3 regions of the Streptomyces sp. NPDC036764 genome follow, and region 1 is predicted to be linked to each of the others. Evidence: riboswitches for the same ligand, from Rfam matches in the RefSeq annotation. Region 1 holds a riboswitch; each other region holds the start of a gene.
What was found. A riboswitch is a leader RNA that binds a small molecule or an ion and turns the genes downstream of it on or off. The one in region 1 is predicted to bind cobalamin.
Positions count from the first base shown of each region.

Region 2: it holds a riboswitch for cobalamin, as region 1 does, so the genes downstream of both, ACZ69Q_RS21900 (ribonucleoside-diphosphate reductase subunit alpha) here and ACZ69Q_RS03285 (energy-coupling factor ABC transporter permease) in region 1, are expected to answer to the same signal.
Region 3: it holds a riboswitch for cobalamin, as region 1 does, so the genes downstream of both, ACZ69Q_RS23115 (cobalamin biosynthesis protein) here and ACZ69Q_RS03285 (energy-coupling factor ABC transporter permease) in region 1, are expected to answer to the same signal.

Region 1 is NZ_JBVJPT010000001.1:761,549-766,843, forward strand. Features, by position in the region: gene ACZ69Q_RS03270 (ATP-binding cassette domain-containing protein) at 109-975, opposite strand; gene cbiQ (cobalt ECF transporter T component CbiQ) at 972-1,721, opposite strand; gene ACZ69Q_RS03280 (energy-coupling factor ABC transporter substrate-binding protein) at 1,725-2,096, opposite strand; gene ACZ69Q_RS03285 (energy-coupling factor ABC transporter permease) at 2,093-2,794, opposite strand; cobalamin riboswitch at 2,825-3,011, opposite strand; gene ACZ69Q_RS03290 (M55 family metallopeptidase) at 3,112-3,945, shown strand; gene ACZ69Q_RS03295 (M20/M25/M40 family metallo-hydrolase) at 3,938-5,242, shown strand; gene ACZ69Q_RS03300 (S9 family peptidase) at 5,248-5,295, shown strand, end outside.
Region 2 is NZ_JBVJPT010000005.1:262,484-267,778, reverse strand. Features, by position in the region: gene ACZ69Q_RS21905 (ribonucleotide-diphosphate reductase subunit beta) at 1-112, opposite strand, end outside; gene ACZ69Q_RS21900 (ribonucleoside-diphosphate reductase subunit alpha) at 112-2,493, opposite strand; cobalamin riboswitch at 2,618-2,754, opposite strand; gene ACZ69Q_RS21895 (GNAT family N-acetyltransferase) at 2,807-3,313, opposite strand; gene ACZ69Q_RS21890 (NACHT domain-containing protein) at 3,469-5,295, shown strand, end outside.
Region 3 is NZ_JBVJPT010000006.1:65,161-70,455, reverse strand. Features, by position in the region: gene ACZ69Q_RS23120 (cobyric acid synthase) at 1-1,207, opposite strand, end outside; gene ACZ69Q_RS23115 (cobalamin biosynthesis protein) at 1,204-2,145, opposite strand; cobalamin riboswitch at 2,248-2,387, opposite strand; gene ACZ69Q_RS23110 (CU044_2847 family protein) at 2,617-3,006, shown strand; gene ACZ69Q_RS23105 (nSTAND1 domain-containing NTPase) at 3,050-5,295, shown strand, end outside.

The DNA.
Region 1 (5,295 bases):
CCTCACTTCGGTCGCGCGTGACCTCATGAAACAGGGAACCGAGGGGGCTGCCGCGCCTTTCGTGCGCGGTCGCGGGAGGTATCACCCGTGTGCCCACCATGGCCTGTGTCAGCCGTCGGCGGGCAGTGCGGGCGTGGTGTGCGCCGCCGCCAGGGCCGCCAGCTCGTCGGCGTCGCGCGGACCGGGCGCCGAGTCGTCCAGCAGGCCGTGCGCGCGCAGCAGCCGGGCCGCCGCGATGCCCCACGGCAGCCGCAGCCCGGCCTCCCGCAGAAGATCGGTGCGGGCCAGCATCGTGGCCGCGGGACCGGTGCGCACCCCGGACGGGGTCAGCAGCGCCGCGTCGTCGGCCCAGCGCAGCGCGAGATCGACGTCGTGGGTGGCCATGACGACCGTGGTGCCGTCGGCCCGCAGCCCGCCGAGGGTGGTGAGCAGGCGCTCCTGGCCGTCGGGGTCGAGCCCGGCGGTCGGCTCGTCGAGGATCAGCACGCGCGGCCGCATGGCGACCGCCCCGGCGATGGCGGTGCGCTTGCGCTGCCCGTACGACAGCAGATGCGTGGGCCGGTCGGCCAGCGCGGCGATGTCCAGCGCGGCCAGCGCCTGGTCGACCCGCGCCCGCACCTCGGCGTCGGACAGGCCCAGGTTGAGCGGGCCGAAGGAGACGTCCTGGGCGACGGACGCGGCGAAGAGCTGGTCGTCGGGGTCCTGCACCACCAACTGCACGGTCGTGCGCAGTCGGGTCAGCCCCTTGCGGTCGTAACGGACCGGCGTTCCCCCGATCGTCAACCGGCCGTCGTGCGGCTTGAGTCCGCCGCTGAGCAGCCGCATCAGCGTGGTCTTGCCGCTGCCGTTGCGGCCCAGCAGCGCCAGCGCCCGCCCCTCGCGGACGTCGAAGTCGAGGCCGCTGAGCACGACGGGGCCGTCCTCGTAGGCGTAGGAGGCGCCCCGCAGGGCGACCAGGGCGGTGGGCTCGCTCATGGCAGGGCCCTTTCCAGTACGAGGGTGAGGGCGGCCAGCGCTGCGAGCAGAGCGCAACTCGCGGCCGTGAAACGGACGGAGACCTTCGCCTCGGGCACCAGGACGCGCAGCGTGCCGTCGTAGCCGCGCCCGGCGAGCCCGGCCTGGAGCCGGGTGGCCCGGTCGAAGGACCGCACGAAGGCGGTGGCGCCGAGCCCGGCCAGCGAGCGCCAGGTCGCGGCGCGGGTGGTGTGCCCGAGCCGCGCGGCCTGCGCGTCGCGCACGCGGCGCACCGAGTCGAGCAGCAGGAAGCTCATGCGGTACGTCACCAGCGCGACGTCCACGACCGGCGCGGGCACCCCGGCCTTCACCAGCCGGGGCAGCAGGTCCGACATCGGTGTGGTGAACGCGAACAGCAGCACTCCGAGCGAGGCCGCCGAGGTGCGCAGCAGCAGCTCACCCGCGCGCAGCGGCCCGTCGTCGGCGAGGGACACGAAGCCCGCCGGACCGCCGACCTGGACCAGCAGCGTGGCCGCGCCGGTCACACAGAAGCCGAGCGGTACGCGATACGCCCGCCACAGCCGCCGGCCGGGCACGCCCGCCGGGCCCAGCAGCACCGTCAGGGCGGTGACCAGGACCAGCGCGGCTCCCGGCCAGGGCGGAAGGGAGATCGCGAGCACGGTGAGACCGAGCCCGAGCACGGCCTTGTCCACGGGATGACGGCGGCGCCAGCGACTGCTGTGCGCCGCCGCGTCGATAGGTAGCACCCCTCAGACCCTGTCGGCCTTCGACTCCTCGCCGGCGCCACCGGCTGCCACGCCCTCGGCGTCCCGCTCCAGCGCCCGCTGCTCGCCCTGCCTGCGTCCCCGGTGCAGCCCGAAGTAGTAGGCGAGGACACCGGCGCCGAGCGCCGCCTGGAGGGAGAACAGGGCCGACTCGATCTCACCCGACGGCGGCTCGTACAGCGGCGAGAACCACGGCTCGTAGTCAGGTTCGATCTCGGTGATCGCCGTCTCCGCCTCCCCGTCGGAGCCGGTGAACGGCTCCTCCTTGTGGTCGCCGAGGCCGAGCGCGAGCGGCAGCACGGCGAGCGCGGCCACGACGAGCAGCAGCAAGAGGTTGATCTTCGTGTTCCTGCTCACGGGGCCACCGCCTCGGTCTCGCTCGGGGACTGCTTCTTGGTGAGGAGCACACCCAGCCGGGTCAGTTCGCCCTTGCTGGACTGCACCAGCAGCCGCATCACGAGCACCGTCAGCAGACCCTCGCTCACCGCGAGCGGGATCTGGGTGACGGCGAAGATGGAGCCGAACTTGCCGAGCGCGCCCACGAATCCGCTGCCCGGGTCGGGGAACGCGAGCGCGAGCTGGACGCTGGTCACGCAGTAGGTGGACAGGTCGGCGACGAACGCGCCGAAGAAGACGGCGGCCATCAGCGGCACGTCGAAGCGCCGCAGCAGCTTGTAGATCGCGTATCCGGCCCAGGGACCGACGATCGCCATCGAGAAGACGTTGGCGCCGAGCGTGGTCAGGCCGCCGTGCGCGAGCAGCAGCGCCTGGAAGAGCAGCGTGATGGTGCCCAGGACCGCCATGATCGGCGGCCGGAACAGGATGGCGCCCAGGCCCGTGCCGGTGGGATGCGAACAGCTACCGGTCACCGAGGGCAGCTTCAGCGCGGACAGGACGAAGGTGAAGGCCCCGGAGGCGCCGAGCAGCAGTGTGCTCTCGGGATGCTCCCTGACCTCACGGGTGAGTGAACGTACTCCGTGTACGACGAACGGCGCGGACGCGACGCCCCAGGCGACCGCGTGCGCCGGGGGCAGAAAACCCTCGGCTATGTGCATGGCGCAGCAGACCCTCTCCAGCACCTCGTGGATGGTTGACGCGCCTTGGCCGGTCTCCTGGCTGACGGGTACCACACGCCCGTGCTCCGCCTTCCCGGGTCGCTAGGACCCAGTGGCTTGCCCGCGAGGGCAGGAGCCGGACTTCCCGATTCACAGTGGCGAGGGCCGCACCGGCATCACACCGGATTTCCCGTTCACCAAGGCGTGGTGACAGTAGTGCCCGCGGCGGGTGGCTGACAAGCACACCCCAAAGGTGTGAAAGTGGCGTTCGTCCGCTTCGTGGCGGGTTCCCTCCCGGGCGCGTAACGTGATCGGGCATGAAGATCCTCATCAGCGCCGACATGGAGGGCGCCACCGGGGTGACCTGGCCGGCCGACGTGCTGCCCGGGACGCCGCAGTGGGAGCGCTGCCGGGGCATGTTCACGTCGGACGTCAACGCCGCCGTACTGGGATTCTTCGACGGCGGCGCCGACGCCGTCCTCATCAATGAGGCGCACTGGTCCATGCGCAATCTGCTGCTCGAACAGCTCGACGAGCGCGCCGAGATGCTCACCGGCCGGCACAAGTCGCTGTCCATGGTGGAGGGCGTGCAGCACGGCGACGTGGACGGCATCGCCTTCGTCGGCTACCACGCGGGCGCCGGTATGGAGGGTGTCCTCGCGCACACCTACCTCGCGAACCAGATCACCGGTGTGTGGCTGAACGACGTCCGGGCGAGCGAGGGGCTGCTGAACGCGCACGTCGTCGCCGAGTACGGCGTGCCCGTCGTGCTCGTCACCGGGGACGACCTGGCCTGCGAGGACGCGCTCGGCTACGCACCCGAGGCGCTGAAGGTCGCCGTCAAGGACCATGTCTCGCGGTACGCGGCCGTGTGCCGTACCCCGGCCAGGACCGGCGCCGACATCCGCGCCGCGGCCAAGGAGGCGGCCGCGCTGGCGGTCCGTCAGCAGCCGGTGAGCGACGGCCCGTTCACGGTCGCCGTGGAGTTCGACGCGGAGCATCTCGCGATGGCCGCCACCGTCGTCCCCGGCGTCGAACGTATCGGCGAGCGAAAGGTGGCGTACACCAGCGAGCGGATGTACGAGGGAATCCGTACCTTCAAGGCGGTCACCACGATCGTCTCGGCCGCGGTGGAGGAGCAGTATGGCTGACGGGCAGGCACTGGAAGAGGTCGTGGCGTTCACGTCCGACCTGATCCGCATCGACACGACCAACCGAGGTGGCGGCGACTGCCGGGAGCGCCCCGCCGCCGAGTACGCCGCCGCGAAGCTGGCCGAGGCGGGCCTGGAACCCGTCCTGCTGGAGCGCACCGAGGGCCGTACGAACGTCGTCGCCCGCATCGAGGGCACCGACCCGTCGGCCGACGCGCTGCTCGTGCACGGTCATCTGGACGTGGTGCCCGCGCAGGCCGACGAGTGGAGCGTGCACCCCTTCTCCGGGGAGATCCGCGACGGCGTCGTGTGGGGCCGGGGCGCGGTCGACATGAAGAACATGGACGCGATGATCCTCGCCGTGGTCCGGGCCTGGGCCCGCGAGGGCGTACGGCCCCGGCGGGACGTGGTGATCGCGTTCACCGCCGACGAGGAGGCGAGCGCCGAGGACGGCTCCGGCTTCCTCGCGGACCGGCATGCCGCACTCTTCGAGGGCTGCACCGAGGGCATCGGCGAATCGGGTGCCTTCACCGTCCACGACGGCAGCGGCCGGCAGATCTATCCCCTCGCCGCCGGCGAGCGCGGAACGGGCTGGGTCAAGCTCACGGCGCGCGGACGGGCCGCGCACGGATCCCGGCCGAACCGGGAGAACGCGGTCACCCGCCTCGCCGCGGCCGTCACCCGGATCGGCGCCCACGAGTGGCCGCTCAGGCTCACCCCGACGGTGCGCGCCGCCCTCACCGAACTCGCGGCGCTCCACGGCCTCGACGCCGACCTGGACGACGTGGACGGCCTGCTCCAAAAGCTCGGCCCGGCCGCCCGGCTGGTCGAGGCGACCGTCCGCAACAGCGCCAACCCGACCATGCTGGAGGCCGGTTACAAGGTCAACGTCATCCCGGGGGAGGCCGTGGCCTACGTCGACGGCCGCTATCTGCCGGGCTGCGAGGACGAGTTCCGCGCCACCCTTGACCAGCTCACCGGACCTGACGTGAACTGGGAGTTCCACCATCACGAGGTGGCCCTGCAGTCGCCCGTGGACTCGCCGACGTACGCCCGTATGCGCGCGGCCGTCGAGGAGTTCGCGCCCGAAGGGCACGTCGTGCCGTACTGCATGCCCGGCGGCACCGACGCCAAGCAGTTCTCACGGCTCGGCATCACCGGCTACGGCTTCTCGCCGCTGAAGCTGCCGGAGGGCTACGACTACGGGGCCATGTTCCACGGCGTCGACGAGCGGGTGCCCATCGAGGCACTGCATTTCGGCGTCCGCGTGCTCGATCGTTTTCTGCGTACGGCCTAGGGGAGTTGGGGGAGACAGTGCGGACGCTGGCGTACGGTTCCTGGCCCTCGCCC
Region 2 (5,295 bases), on a different contig from region 1:
CGGTCCAGGTGTTCTTGATGGCGTCCCGGTAGCGCTCGTAGAAGTCCGGGTAGCGCATGGGGCGCAGAGTCAGCTCGAAGCCGGGGTCGAGAAGGTTCTGGTTACTGGGCATTACTGGCAGGCCTCGCAGGACTCGGGGTTTTCCAGGGAGCAGGCGACGGCGTCGGGCTCGGCGACCTGCTGGACGGGGATGGTCTTCTCGGGCTGGGCGGCCTGACCCTGGGCGGCGCGGGCGATACGGGTCGCCGGGCGCGAGCGCAGGTAGTACGTCGTCTTCAGGCCCGACTTCCAGGCGTACGCGTACATCGAGGAGAGCTTGCCGATGGTCGGCGTCTCCAGGAAGAGGTTCAGGGACTGTGCCTGGTCGAGGTACGGGGTCCGGGCCGCCGCCATGTCGATCAGGCCGCGCTGCGGGATCTCCCACGCCGTGCGGTACAGCGCCCGTACGTCCGCCGGGATCCAGGCGAAGTCCTGCACCGAGCCGTTGGCATCACGCAGCGCCTCGCGGGTGCGGGCGTCCCAGACACCCAGCGCCTTCAGCTCGTCGACCAGGTACGAGTTGACCTGGAGGAACTCGCCGGAGAGCGTCTCGCGCTTGAACAGGTTGGACACCTGCGGCTCGATGCACTCGTAGACACCGGCGATGGACGCGATGGTGGCGGTGGGCGCGATGGCCAGCAGCAGCGAGTTGCGCATGCCGGTCGCGGCGATCCGCTCGCGCAGCGCGGCCCAGCGCTGCGGCCAGGCCGGCTCGACACCGTAGTGGTCGGGGTGCAGCACACCCTGGGCGGTACGGGTCTTCTCCCAGGCCGGCAGCGGGCCGTTGCGCTCGGCGAGGTCGGCGGACGCCTCGTACGCGGCGAGCATGATGCGCTCGGCGATGCGCGTGGAGAGCTGTTTCGCCTCGGCCGAGTCGAAGGGCAGCCGCAGTTTGAAGAAGACGTCCTGGAGGCCCATCGCGCCCAGGCCCACCGGCCGCCACTTGGCGTTGGACCGGCCCGCCTGCTCGGTCGGGTAGAAGTTGATGTCGACGACGCGGTCGAGGAAGGTGACGGCCGTGCGGACCGTCTCGTCCAGGCGCTCCCAGTCGATCTCCCCGTCGCTCACGAACGCGCCGAGGTTGACCGAACCCAGGTTGCAGACCGCCGTCTCCCCGTCGTCGGTGACCTCCAGGATCTCCGTGCAGAGGTTGGAGGAGTGGACGACATGGCCCGGCAGGGCCGTCTGGTTGGCGGTGCGGTTGGCGGCGTCCTTGAAGGTCATCCAGCCGTTGCCGGTCTGCGCGAGGGTGCGCATCATGCGGCCGTACAGATCGCGGGCCGGGATGGTCTTGCGCGCCAGACCCCGCTCCTCGGCCTTGCGGTAGGCCGCGTCGAACTCCTCGCCCCACAGGTCGACGAGCTCGGGGACGTCGGCGGGCGAGAACAGGGACCACTGGCCGTCGGCGTTGACCCGGCGCATGAACTCGTCCGGGATCCAGTGCGCGAGGTTCAGGTTGTGCGTACGGCGGGCGTCCTCACCGGTGTTGTCCCGCAGCTCCAGGAACTCCTCGATGTCGGAGTGCCAGGTCTCCAGGTAGACCGCGGCCGCGCCCTTGCGCCGGCCGCCCTGGTTCACGGCGGCGACCGAGGCGTCCAGGGTCTTCAGGAACGGGACGATGCCGTTGGAGTGCCCGTTGGTGCCCCGGATCAGCGAACCCCGGGAGCGGATGCGGGAGTACGACAGGCCGATGCCGCCGGCGTGCTTCGAGAGGCGGGCGACCTGGTGGTAGCGGTCGTAGATGGAGTCGAGCTCGTCCTTGGGGGAGTCCAGGAGGTAGCAGGACGACATCTGGGGGTGCCGGGTACCGGAGTTGAAGAGGGTGGGGGAGGACGGCAGGTAGTCGAGGCGGCTCATCAGGCCGTAGAGCGCGGAGACCTCGTCGACGGAGCGGACGGTGTCGTCCTCGGCGAGACCGGCGGCGACGCGCAGCATGAAGTGCTGGGGCGTCTCGATCACCTTGCGGGTGATGGGGTGCCGCAGGAGGTAACGGCTGTGCAGGGTGCGCAGGCCGAAGTAGCCGAAGCGGTCGTCGGCGGCCGTGTCGACCAGCGCGTCGAGACGGGCCGCGTGGATGCGCGCGAACTCGGCCGTGCGGTCGGCGATGAGGCCCTCGCGGTGGCCGACCGCGACCGACTCGGTGAAGGACGTCACACCCTGCGAGGCTGCCTCGGCGGCGATGGAGATGGTCAGCAGCCGGGCGGCGAGCCTGCTGAAGGCGGGGTCCTCGGAGATGAGGCCGGCCGCCGCCTCGGTGGCCAGCTCGCGCAGCTCCGCCTCGTCGGCCCGGGCGGACCGGCCGCGCAGTGCGGCGGCGGCGACCCGGCCGGGGTCGGCGTCGGGGAGGTCGGCGGTCAGCTCGGTCAGGAGCCGCAGCAAAGCGGTTCCCGGGGCGTCCTCGTCGGTTTGGACCTGAGAGACGGCTGAGGCCGGTTCTGCTGGCGCGATGGTCACGTGGGGGCTCTCCCTCGCTCGGCACGGGGGCCTTGCGGAGGGCAGGGGGCAGCACACGAGCGCACGCGGCGTCGCGTCCACCGGCCCATTCCACGAGACCCGGACGTCGGGCGCACCGGCCGGTCGGCCGGGCGCGCTGTCGGCAGGTCCTCGGACTGACTCCTGTGCACGGTTCTGGGAACAGACATGCACAAGTACACCGTTGCGGGACAGTTCCGGATTCGCACCGGATTCCCCTGCGGCGACAGCGAGCATGAGCATACATCTTGTGCTCGCCCGCCACGCCACCCCCAGATGTTGTGTCGCGGTGGTTTCAGAGCGTCAACTCATAGGTGAGGAGAGTGATGTCGACGAGCTGCGGGATCGGATTCCAGTCCCGCTCGGGTGTGCGAACGAAGCCGAGCCGTTCGTAGATGCGGTGGGCGCCGTGCATGGTGCGCTGGGTCGACAGGACGATCCGTACGCAGCCCTCCGTGGCCCGGGCGCGGTCGACGCAGGCGCGCACGAGGGCCTCGCCGGCGCCGCGTCCCCGGGCCGCGCGGTCGACGGCGAGCATCCGGATCTCGGCCTCGCCGGGGCGCGCTATGTCGGCCATCGGGCCGCCGCCCGGCACGAAGGTCACCCCGCCCAGCAGCCGGCCGTCCACGACGGCCACCAGCACCTCGGCGGCGGCCGCGCGCTTGGCCACATCCCTGAGCTCGCCGAGGTACTCGTCGCTCTCGCCGAAGTCGAGGAGTCCGTCGTGGAGGTAGGCCCGGGCGGTGATCTCACCGAGCGCGTCGAACTCGCCGGGCGCCGCCGGCCGGATCGCGATGTCCATACGCCGAGTCTGCCGGACGGCCACGGCGGCGGGCCCGTGGATTTCCGCCGAGGGCCGCCGGGTTGCGGGGAGTTCAGGGAGTGCTTCCATGGAGATAGGTGTCGGCGCCTCGCGGTCGCTCCGTTTCGAGAGCCGTTCTCGGAAGGAGACGAACGATGACGAGGGTCGTCCGTCGCCCGCCCGGCAAGAAGCGGCCGCGTGACGCGCCGATGGCGACGCTGGCTCCGAGACGGGCGGGCAACTGGGTCAGACAGGGGGCCGTGGGCCACTGGCACCGGCTGACGATCCGCCTGGAGGCCCGCGGCGGCACCGCCCGCCCCAGGAAGTGGCGGCGCTGGTTCACCTACACCAATGTCACCCGGGCCATCTGGACGGTGGCCGCGCTGGCCGTGCTCGCGTGGGTGGTGGAGGGCCTGTACATCCTGCTCTCGGGCCACACGACCGGCTTCGAGAAGTGGCGGCAGGGCAACGACGGATTCGACACGGTCATGCGCTTCGTCGGCCCGGTGCTCGCCGCGTCGCTCGCCGCCGCGCTCTTCCTGTTCTGGTGGTACCGGTGGACCAAGCGGCGTTATCTCGCCAAGGCACGGGGCGACCCCCACCGGCTGGTGCTCACCGCCGGGCCGGACGCCGCCGAGATCGTGGGCCGGGAGGAGATCGCCCAGGTCATCGCCGAACGGCTGCGCGACCGGGACACGCGCCGGCCCTATCTGCTGGTCGGCGGCGTCGGTGTGGGCAAGACCGCCGTCCTGGTGCGGCTCACCGAACTGCTGGCGGAGCAGAACGCCGTACCCGTGCCTATCCGGCTGCGGGACGCGAACGGCACGACCGACCTGAACTTCGAACGCATGGCCAAGGCGCGCTTCACCGAGGAGGCCCCCCGGGGCATCCTCGCGCGCAGCAAGACCGAGCGGGTCTGGCAGCAACTGCTCGCCGACGACAAGCCGGTCGTCATCGCCGACGGACTGGAGGAGGCCCTCCTCGGCGACGGCCTCCAGCAGAACCGGGACAACATCATCCGGCGGGCCATCGAGCGTGCCTACGAGGAGAAGCTGCCCCTCGTCATCGCCTCCCGTCCGCACAGCCCGCTGGAGAGCACCCCGGCCGCGATCGTGGAGCTGGAGCCGCTCAGCGAGGAGGAGGCACTGCGGTTCGTCCAGGCACGCGTCCCGGAGACGGACGAACGCCGCGTGGACTGGATCGTGGAGACGGCGGAGGTGACCGAGTCGCCCGTCTACCTCCAGATCGCCCGCGAACTGCACCGCCATGGCGCCCTGGAGCACGACCGGCCGGACAACGACCCGCAGCACATGAACACCCGCAGCCGCGACCGGGGCACGCTGCGGCTGTGGCTGCTGGAGACCTGGGACGAGGCGCTGTGCGAGGGCCGGCTGCGCCCGGACGTCGCGCTGAGCCGGCGCGAACGCCGCGACGCCGTCGAAGTGGTCTCCGCCCTGGCCTGCGTGGGACTGCTCCAGGACAAGCTGGAGGTCGGCCTCGGGGAACTGCTCGACTCGGACGTCCACCCCGGTCCGATGCGGCGCGCACAGGCCCACGCCGAGCACCTGTGGGCCGGCGGACGCGCCTTCGACCGGTACGGCAGGCGCGGGAACGTCTTCTCCGAGTGGCACCGGCAGCAGATCTGGGATGTGCTGTGCCGGCGGATCGGCCCGGACGAGAGGAGGCGGCTGCTCGGGGGCAACATGGACCAGTGCCGCTCGGCCCTCGCCCGGATCGTGCGCAACGCGGACAAGCTGGGCCTGGTGGAGGGCTTCGAGCGCAAGGTCCGTTTCCCGCACAGCATCATCCAGGCCTACTTCGGCTACCGCGTGCTGCGCCAGCTCGGCGAGCGGGGCGCCGGCGAGCTCGTGGAGCACGTGCTCCAGCCGCCCGGACCCAGCCGCGAACTGCTCATGGCCCTGGTGCTGTTGTCGCGCCGCCGGGCGGCGAGGACCAGGGCCCGCGGGGAGGGCGTCGGGGCC
Region 3 (5,295 bases), on a different contig from region 1:
CGACCCCGTGGTGGATCTCGTACCCCTCGACCTGCTCCCCGAGGGCCTCGCCGACGGGCCGGGTCAGGGTCTTCTCCCGGGCGAACCGCACCCGCACGGGCAGCACCCCGAGCCCCTCGACCTGCCCGCGCCGGCTCTCGACGTCGTCCTCGATGTGCTCGCCGAGGACCTGGAAGCCGCCGCAGACGCCGAGGATCGGCCGCCCCTCGGCAGCCCTGCGGGTAAGGGCCCTCGCGAGCCCGCGCTCCCGCAGCCACTCCAGGGCGCGGACGGTGCCCCGGGTGCCGGGGACCACCACCAGATCCGCGTCGGCCAGTTCCTCCGGCCGGTCCACGAACCGCACGACGACGCCCGGTTCTGCGGCGAGGGCGTCGACGTCGGTGAAGTTGGACATCAGCGGCACGGCGCACACCGCGACCCGCAGCACGTCCTCACCGACGGGGGAGGAGACCTGGGACTCCCGTACGGCGCCCCGCAGGGACACCCGCAGCCCGTCCTCCTCGTCGATGCCGAGCCCGTGCCGGAAGGGCAGGACGCCGTAGGTGTGCCGCCCGGTGAGGTCGTGCAGCATGTCGAGGCCGGGTTCGAGGAGCGAGACGTCGCCGCGGAACTTGTTGACGAGGAACCCGGCGATCAGCTCCTGGTCCTGACGGGACAGCAGCGCGACGGTCCCGAAGAAGGAGGCGAAGACGCCGCCGCGGTCGATGTCGCCGACGACGAGCACCGGGAGCCCGGCATTGCGGGCGATGCCCATGTTGACGATGTCGGTCCGCCGCAGATTGATCTCGGCCGGAGAGCCGGCCCCCTCACAGATCACCGCGTCATAGGTGCCCCGCAACTCGGCGAGGCACTCCAGCACGGTCCCGAGCAACTGCTGCTGCCGCCCGCCGTGGTACCCGCGCGCACTCAGCTCACCCACTGGCTTGCCCAGCAGCACGACCTGACTGCTCTGCTCACCACCCGGCTTGAGCAGCACGGGGTTCATCAGCGCGGTCGGCTCGACGCGGCACGCCTGCGCCTGCATGGCCTGCGCACGCCCGATCTCGGCGCCCTCGCGCGTCACGAACGAGTTCAGGGACATGTTCTGCGCCTTGAACGGCGCGACTTTCACCCCCTGCCGCACCAGCCACCGGCAGATCCCGGCGGTGACGACGCTCTTGCCGGCGTCGGAGGTGGTGCCGGCGACGAGAAGGCCACCGCCCGTCATGAGGTTCGCCCCTTCGCGATGCGGCGCGCGGCGACACAGACGCCGAGCGCCAGCCAACCGATGCGCTTGGACAGCCGTACGGCCCGTTCGATGTCGTGGGTGCCGACGGCCCGCCCGTTCTGGTTGAGCACGGGCCGGTGCTCGACCCGGCCGCCGTAGGAGAGGGTCCCGCCGAGCCGTACCCCGAGGGCCCCCGCGAACGAGGCCTCGACGGGCCCGGCGTTCGGGCTCGGGTGCGCGTCGGCGTCGGCACGCCAGGCCCGCAGCGCCCCTCGGGGATCGCTGCCGGCGACGGTGGCGAGTACGGCCGTCAGCCGCGCCCCCGGCCAGCCGGCCACGTCGTCGAGCCGCGCCGAGGCCCAGCCGTAGCGCCGGTACCTGGGTGACTTGTGCCCGACCATCGCGTCGAGCGTGTTCACGGCCCGGAAGCCGAGCAGTCCGGGCACGCCGCCGACGGCCCCCCACACCAGGGCCCCCACGACGGCGTCGGAGGTGTTCTCGGCGACGGACTCCACGACCGCCCGCGCGATCCCGTCCGCGTCCAGCGCCTGCGGATCCCGCCCGCACAGATGCGGCAGCCGCGCGCGTGCCCCCTCGACGTCCCCCGCCTCCAGGGCACGCCCGACGGCCCGGGCCTCCCGGGCGAGCGAGGTGCCCCCGACGACGGCCCAGGTGGCGGCGCCGGTCAGCGCGAGTGAGGCGGCCGGGGAGGTGCGGACGGCGCGGGCGGCGACGGCACCCAGCGCGACAGCGCCACCGGCGCACACGGCGGTGTGCACCGCGCCGCGTGCCCTGTCGTCGCGCCACAGCACCCGTTCCACGGCGGCCGCGGCCCGTCCGAACGCGGCGACCGGATGCCCCCGGCGGGGGTCGCCGAGCAGCAGATCACCGAGGAGCCCGGCGGCGGCGCCGTACGCGAAGACGCGATCGGCTCGCATCGGGGTCAGCCGACCGTGAGGTCAGACGAGGGTCTGCTACTGCGTGTCGATCGGCAGGCGGGCATCGCGTTGTGTCCTCACTCAGGGTGTCCACGCCCTGGTTCGACGAGACCGGCGGCGAGAGTTCCTGGCTCCCGGGGATTGCTACCCCGGTGACAGTGGCGGGACCGCGCCGGACTCACACCGGCTTCCTCTTCTGCCGCCGTACTTGGCCCCGGCAGTCCACCACGGGGTTCCGAGGGGCGTCAACTTGCCGTTGACCTGCGACGGAGGAGTGTGCGCAGGCCCATAGGAAGGAGTGTGTCCGGGCCCACTCGGATGGAGCGTGCCCCGAGCGGGGGCCGACCACTCCCTTCGGTGCCAACTCCGGTGCCTGGTCAGCGTGTTGATCGCTGTGACGTCTCGATCGCCGGCAGCTACCGTGTGGTCCCACCGGCTCCTTCCGTACCACAGGACAGGTCCAGCATTTCCATGACAGGCATCACCACGATCGAACTCGACGACGGCTCGTTGCTGCGCGTGGAGACCACTGCGCCCGGCCCGTCGCAATCCGCGCCCGCCAGGTCGTCCTCCACCGCGGACGACGCGTACGAGCCCATCGGCCGGCCACGCGTCGTGCAGAACGTCGGAGAAGCCGCCGACACCCTGCGCGAGGCCGTCGACCGAGTGCGCCCGGCCGTCCAGGACATCGTCGACTCGCTTCGCACCATGCCACGGCGTCCCGACCGGATCACTTTGGAGTTCGGCGTGAAGGTGACCGCCGAGGCCGGTGTGGTCGTGGCGAGAACCGCCGCCGAGGCGCACTTCACCGTGGGAGTGGAATGGGACGCCAGCGTGGGGGGCGCAGCCGATGCCACTTGACGCGTTACCGCTGCGTGCCCGGTACGAACGGGGCGCTGCCCGCGTGTTCGACTCCGAGGGAGTGGTCGCGGGCGCCGGGTTCCTGGTGGCCGATCGACTGGTGTGCACCTGCGCCCATGTGGTGCAGGAGGCGGACGGACGCCGGCCGCGACGACCGGTGACCGTGGACTTCCCGCTGCTGGCGGGAGCCGACCCCGGCCCGGGCGTCCCTGCCGAAGTGGTCTCCTGGCGGCCCGACGACGACATCGCCGTACTGCGGCTCTCCCGCGCGGTGGAGAACACGGAGCCGCTTCCGTTCGCGTACGAGGCGGGCGACGAGTGGGGCAGGCCGATACGCGCCTTCGGGTTCCCCGAGGACGCACCGCGCGGAGTGAACGCCACCGGCGTGCTGCGCGGCCGGCAGCGCGCCGATCGCCTCCAACTCGACCTGGCGGCGCAGGGGGTGGCCATCGGACGCGGCTTCAGCGGGGCCGCCGTGTGGGACGTGGAGCGCGACGCCGTGGTCGGGATGCTGATCACACGCGGCCGTCATGGCATCAGCAGCACCGCCTACCTGATACCGGCGGACCGGATCATCGACTCGGACGTGCCACAGCAGTGCCCGTTCCGCGGCCTGGACCGGTTCGAGGAGGAGGACTTCCGGTACTTCCACGGGCGCGAGAGCGAGGCACGCGAACTCGTCGACGCCCTCGGCTCCCGGCCCATGACCGTCCTCGTCGGCCCATCCGGCAGCGGTAAGTCCTCCCTGCTCAGAGCAGGGCTGCTGGCCGAACTGCGGCGCGCGGGGACGCCCACCGCGCTGCGCATACCGCAGCCCGCCGACTCGGCAGACGCCGCGGCCGAGGACGCGGACGCCTGGGTGGCCGAGGCCGTCACCGCCGCCTGGCAGGCCGCCGCTCCCGACGCCGCCGCCCGCCGGGACAGGTTCGACGCGGTGCGCGAGGCGTGCACCGGGCCGGAGAGCGAGCGGATCGCCCTGCGCGGCCGGCTCTGCGACGAAGTCGGTTCGCGTGGCGCCGTACTGCTCCTCGACCAGTTCGAGGAGTACGCCGCCGCCGTGCCGCACGGTGCGTTACGGGCCTACCGTGTGCTGTCGTCGCTGACGCAGGCTCCCGACCCCGCGCAGGGCGGCGGGCTGCGCGTGGTGCTGACCGCCCGGTCGGCCACGCTGGAGGTGCTCACCGCGGCCGACACGTCGGGCGGGCTGAGCCGCGCGGTGACGTTGCTCGCGCCGATGACCGTTCAGGCGCTGGCCCGCGCCGTGGAGGAACCGGTCAGGGCGGTTCCCGGGCTCCGCCTGGCCGACGGCCTGAGCCGGCGCCTCGTGGACGACGCCGTCGGCGAGCCGGGCTGCCTGCCCCTGCTGCAGTTCGCGCTCACCCAGTTGTGGCGGCGCCGCGAGGCCGGCACCCTCACCCACGCCGCCTACGACGACATCGGTGGCGTCGGCGGCGCGCTGGCCGCGTACGCCGACACCACGCTGGACGAGTGCCTCGCGGACACCGGCGTGGACGAGGACGCCGCCCGTCGGCTCTTGCAGCAACTGACCCGGCCGGACGGGCAGGGCGGGTTCATACGTCGTGCCGTACCGATCCACCGGCTGCCGCCCGGGCAGGCCGAGCTGGCACGCGCGTTGGCCGGACGCCGCCTCCTGGTCTGGGACGTCCGGGAACCCACCGGGGACCAGGACTCCCACGGCACCGTGCATGTGGTCCACGAGGCACTGCTCAAGGAGTGGCCGCGGGTGGCCGGCTGGCTGCGCGACGGCGCCGAGTTCCGCGAGTGGCAGGACCGGACGGAGCGGGACGCCGCCGAATGGGAGGCGCGGGGCAGACCCGCGGGCCTGCTGCCGCACGGAGTACGCCTGGCCCAGGGCCTGGAGTGGCTGCGCTCCCGCGCGGGCGACCTCACCGATTCCGAGCGTGCCTACCTGGAGGCGGGCCGACGGCGGCAACGGCGTGGACTGCGCCGCCTGTGGGCCGTCACCGGCCTGGTCACCACCCTGGCCCTGGTGGCCACGGCTCTCGCGGTGGACACCTACCGGGCGCGGCAACGGGACCTGAACGAGCTGCGGATCGCCGCCGCCGCGGAACTGGGCGAAATGTCCGAACAGGCGGCGGACCGGTCACCCGACAGCTCCTTCCGCTACGCGGCGAGCGCCTGGTCCTTGCGACACACGCCGCAGGCGCGGCAAGCACTGTTCGCACAGTACGTCCGGGCGCAGGACGTGGTGTCCTCGCACAGCGGGTTGTGGCCGGGCAGGGCACAAGCCGTCACGGCGACCCCGGA